One region of the Cellulomonas sp. HD19AZ1 genome, then DNA from elsewhere that is predicted to be linked to it. Evidence: predicted binding sites of a transcription regulator. Region 1 holds the regulator's gene; the other holds the start of a gene.

The links. The regulator Rex, encoded in region 1, represses fermentation and respiration genes when NADH is low (regulators of the CRP and FNR family bind a similar motif). The targets are predictions, from matches to a motif close to CTTGTGAANNNNTTCACAAG.
Region 2: the regulator Rex is predicted to act here: its motif matches at 1,330-1,349, upstream of mqo (malate dehydrogenase (quinone)).

What each region holds. Positions count from the first base shown of each region.
Region 1 is NZ_SPHX01000008.1:127,909-130,301, reverse strand. It holds gene E4A51_RS17505 (MarR family winged helix-turn-helix transcriptional regulator) at 1-365, opposite strand, end outside; gene E4A51_RS17500 (YceI family protein) at 440-985, shown strand; gene E4A51_RS17495 (redox-sensing transcriptional repressor Rex) at 1,060-1,791, opposite strand; gene E4A51_RS17490 (glutaredoxin family protein) at 1,841-2,161, opposite strand; gene E4A51_RS17485 (HAD family phosphatase) at 2,226-2,393, shown strand, end outside.
Region 2 is NZ_SPHX01000007.1:93,814-96,206, forward strand. It holds gene mqo (malate dehydrogenase (quinone)) at 1-1,285, opposite strand, end outside; gene E4A51_RS15555 (cellulose-binding domain-containing protein) at 1,518-2,393, opposite strand, start outside.

The DNA of each region.
Region 1 (2,393 bases):
GTGAGGACGCACGCGACGCCGCGCGCGTCGCCCGGGACGGGCTCCCGGCGCACGAGGCCCGCGCGCTCCATGCGCGCGACGGTGTGCGTGAGGCGGCTGCGGGAGTGCGCGAGGTCGTCGGCGAGCTCGGACATGCGCAGCGCGCGCCCCGGGGCCTCGGAGAGCCGGACGAGGACCTCGTACTCCCCCAGCGACAGGCCGCTGCCGCAGTCGAGCTCGCGCGCGAGCACGTCGAGCAGGAGCGCGGTGCCGTCGCGGAACGCGCGCCAGTGCTCCTGCTGGTCCGCGGCGAGCCAGCGCACGTCGTCGGTCGGCGCGGCGTCGGTCACGGCGGGCTCCTCACGGTCGGGGGTTGCGGCTCGCATCCCACTGTAGTAGAAATATCAACCACCGCATACTTGTTGTGTCAACGATTCTCGTCGATCCCCCGGAGGAACCCATGTCCGCTCTGCCCGCCGGCCTCACCACCGGTACCTGGAACATCGACCCCTCGCACACCGAGGCGTCCTTCACGGTCCGCCACGCCGGCATCTCGAAGGTCCGCGGCACCGTCGCGGTCACCGGCGGCGCCCTCACCGTCGGCGAGGACCTCGAGTCGTCCGCCGTCTCGGTGACGCTCGACCCGTCGACCGTCACGACCGGTGACGCCAACCGCGACGGCCACCTCAAGGGCAACGACTTCTTCGACGTCGAGGTCTTCGGCGAGTGGACCTTCGTGTCGAAGGCCGTCCGCGAGGCCGGCTCGTCCTACGTGGTCGTCGGCGACCTGACGATCCACGGCGTGACCCGCGAGGTCGAGCTCGAGACCGAGTTCAACGGCACCGCCGTCGACCCGTTCGGCAACACCCGCGCCGGGTTCGAGGCCACCACGACGATCTCCCGCAAGGAGTTCGGCCTCACGTGGAACGCCGCGCTCGAGGCCGGCGGCGTGCTCGTCGCCGACAAGGTCCGCATCGACCTCGACGTCTCGGCCATCAAGGCCTGACGCACCGCAGCACCGTCCCGCGAGGGCGCGACCGCACCGGTCGCGCCCTCGCGGCGTCTCACCCGCAGGCGGGGCTACGACGCCCCGCCGCCCGCACCGCGCGCACGGTCGTGGAACGCCAGGATCTGCAGCTCGGACGCGACGTCCACCGCCCGCACGTCGACGTGCGGCGGCACGCGCAACGTGCCCGGCGCGAACGTCAGGACCCCCACGACCCCCGCGGCCACGAGCTCGTCGCACACGCGCTGCGCGACCGCGGCCGGCGTCGTCAGCACCGCGATCGTCGCGCCCGCGCGCGCCACCACCCCCGCGAGGTCGTCCGCGGGCTCGACAACGAGCCCCGCGACCGTCGTGCCCACGACCGCCGGGTCGGCGTCGACCAGCGCCACGAGCGAGAACCCGCGCTCCGCGATGCCCGCGTAGTTCGCGAGCGCGTGCCCCAGGTTGCCGACGCCGACGAGCACCACGCGGCGCACGTCGGACAGCCCCAGCGCCACCGTGACCTGCTCGCGCAGGTGCTCGACGTCGTACCCCACGCCGCGGCGGCCGTACGACCCGAGGTGCGACAGGTCCTTGCGCAGCTGCGCGGGCGTCACCCCGGCCCGGTGCGCGAGCTCCTCCGAGGACGTCAGCACGGCACCGCTCGCGGCCGTCGCCTCGAGCGCGCGCAGGTAGCCCGGCAGCCGCGCGACCGTCGCCGGCGGCACGGCCTCGCCGCGGCGCGTCCCGCGACCGCCGTCGCGGCCCGCACCCCGGCCCGCACCCCGGGCGGTGCCGCCGCGTGCGGCGGTGCGCCGAGCGTCCACGTCGACCCCCCGAGCCTCAGCGCCGGGAGCACCCGGCGACGACGTCACGCTAGAGCCTGCCGCCGCCCGCCGCGAGGGCCCTGCGCAGCCGGCCCTCGTCGATGCGCCAGTAGCCGCGGCGCACGCCGTCGACGTCGACCACCGGGACCATCTCGCCGAGCTCGTCCGCGGGCGGCACGCCGTCGGGGCCGGGCACGTCGACGTCCACCTCGACCCACGTCGCGCCGACCTCCGCGCACACCCGCGCGACCAGCGCCCGCGCGTCGTCGCACAGGTGGCACCCGGCGCGCCCGTACAGCACGACCCGCGCCGGCGTCCCGTCCGCCGCGGCGGTCGCCGCCGACCCCTGCCCGTCACCCGTCCGCGTCACGGCGCCACGCTAGCGCGCGCGGACGCGCCGACCGCCGCCCCGCGCGGGTCGTTACAGTGGCCGGGTGCACGCGGGCCAGGGGAACGACGAGCCGGCCGTCGTCGCCGCCACCGTCGAGACGCCGCGGGCCGACCTCGTGCCGGACGGGACGCGCGTCGCGGCCTTCTTCGACGTCGACAACACGATCATCCGCGGCGCCAGCGCGTTCCACCTCGCGGTGGGCCTGTACCGC
Region 2 (2,393 bases), on a different contig from region 1:
CGATGGAGCCGTCGGCCGACGCGACGAGCTCGGTGCCGAACTCGAGCACGCCGCCGCCGGGGCCGCGCTTGATGACCTGCACGCGCTGGCCGGCGGTCACGAGCTCCCAGTCGCGCGGGTGCGCCGACGGCATGTAGGCGCGCAGCGCGCGCAGCCGGTCGGCGTCGCTCGCCGTCACCTCGCGGATCAGGTACGTCAGCAGGTCGAGGTTGCGCAGGCCGACCGCGAGCATCGGGACGAGGTTGCCCGGACGCACCGAGCGCAGCAGGTCGGTCCACGAGCCGCGCTTGAGGAACTTCATGCTCCAGCCCGCGTACGGGCCGAACATCAGCGCGTTGCCGCCGTCGACGACGCGGGCGTCGAGGTGCGGCACGGACATCGGCGGTGCGCCGACGGCGGCCTTGCCGTAGACCTTGGCGCCGTGCTGCGCGACGATCTCCGGGTTGGTCGTACGCAGGAACTGCCCGCTGATGGGGAAGCCCGCGTACCCGCGGATCTCCTTGATGCGCGAGCGCTGCAGCAGGTGCAGCGCCCCGCCGCCCGCGCCGACGAAGACGAAGCGCGCCGTCACGGTGCGCGGCGGGCGCCCGTTCCACCGGCGGTCGGCGATCGTGACGCGCCACCGGCCGTCGCGCAGGCGCTTGAGGCGCGTGACCTCGCTGCTGGTGCGCAGCTCGGCGCCACGGGTCACGGCGTCCGCGAGCATCGCGCGGGTGATCGAGCCGAAGTCGACGTCGGTGCCCCAGGCGGCGCGCGTGGCGGCGACGGGCTCGTCGTCGGTGCGGTCCGCCATGAGCAGCGGAGCCCAGCGCTCGATGACCGCCGGGTCGGTCGTGAACTCGAGGTCGGCGAACAGCCGGTGGGCGCGCAGCGCCTCCCACCGCTTGCGCAGGTGCTCGACGTCCTTCGCACCGCGGACGAACGACATGTGCGGCGTGGTCGTGACCGCGCGCTCGGCGCCGGGCAGGCGGCCCGCGGCGGCGAGGTGGTGCCACAGCTCGCGCGAGAGCTCGTACTGCTCGTTGATCCGCACGGCCTTGCTGATGTCGACCGAGCCGTCGGGCCGCTCGGGCGTGTAGTTCAGCTCGCAGAGCGCGGCGTGCCCGGTGCCCGCGTTGTTCCACGGGTTGGAGCTCTCGAGCGCCGGGGCGTCCAGGCGCTCGTGGATCTCGACGCGCCACGTGGGCTCGAGCGTCGTGAGGAGCGACGCAAGGGTCGCGCTCATGACGCCCCCTCCCACGAGGAGGGCGTCGACGTCGGCCGTGCTGCTGCGAACGGGTGCCACGGTCGCGATGCTAGGTCGACGTCGAGACAGATCCACCGGCCAGTCATGTGATGTTTGTCTCGTGGGACCTTGGTCACACGTCACCCGTGTGACGTGCGACGACGTGACGTGCGACGACGCCCTCGCGGGCCTGTCGGTGGGCGTCGACGCACCGGTGGGTGGCGCCCGGATGCCGGACGCCACCCACCGGGGGCGCGGGGTCAGCGGCCGGGGTCCGTCCGGCCGGACCTCGTCAGGACAGCGTGCACGCGGTGCCGTTCAGCGTCGCCGCCGTCGGGGCCGCGGCGGTGCCGGTGTGCGTGCCGTTGAAGCCCACGTCGACCGACGCCCCCGGTGCGAGCGCGCCGTTCCACGCGGCGTTCGTGGCCGTCACGACGGCGCCCTGCTGCGACCACGTCGCGCTCCAGCCCTGCTGCAGCTGCTCGCCGTGCGCGTACGTCAGCCGCAGCGTCCAGCCCTGCAGCGGAGCGGCGCCGGCGTGCGTGAGGCGCACGCTCGCCGTGAACCCGGTGTTCCAGCTCGACGCCGTGTACCGCACCGCGCACGACGCGGCCGGGTTCGTGGGCGTCGGGCTCGCCGTCGGGGTCGGGGTGACCGTGGGTGTCGTCGTGGGCGTCACGGTGGGCGTGGGCGTGGGCGTCGGGGTGGGGGTCGGCGTGGCCGTCGAGGTCGGCGACGGTGTCGGCGTGGGTGACGGCACGGTGCCGTCCGACTCGCCCACGACGATCCCGCGGCCGTTCGTCCCGACGTACACGCGCCCGAACACGTCCGGGTCGCCCGTGATGGCGGCGCCCGTCCACGCGTACCGGTGCTCGTCGTCGTTGATGCGCACCCACGTCGCGCCCCCGTCGGTCGAGCGGAAGAAGCCCCGCACGCCCTGGTAGAGCGACGTCGTGTAGATCGCGGGGTAGGACGCGCCGGGCGCGGCCTTGCCGAAGCCGACCGCGCCGCCGTCCTCGAAGCCGGGCACCTGCGCGAACGTCGCACCGGCGTCGGTCGAGCGGTACAGCCCGTCCTCGGCCGCGAGCCACACGTGGCCCTGCTTGCCCGGGACCGCGCCGAACCGCACGTTGCCCTCGGCGGGGAAACCGGTCGCGGCGGACTGCGC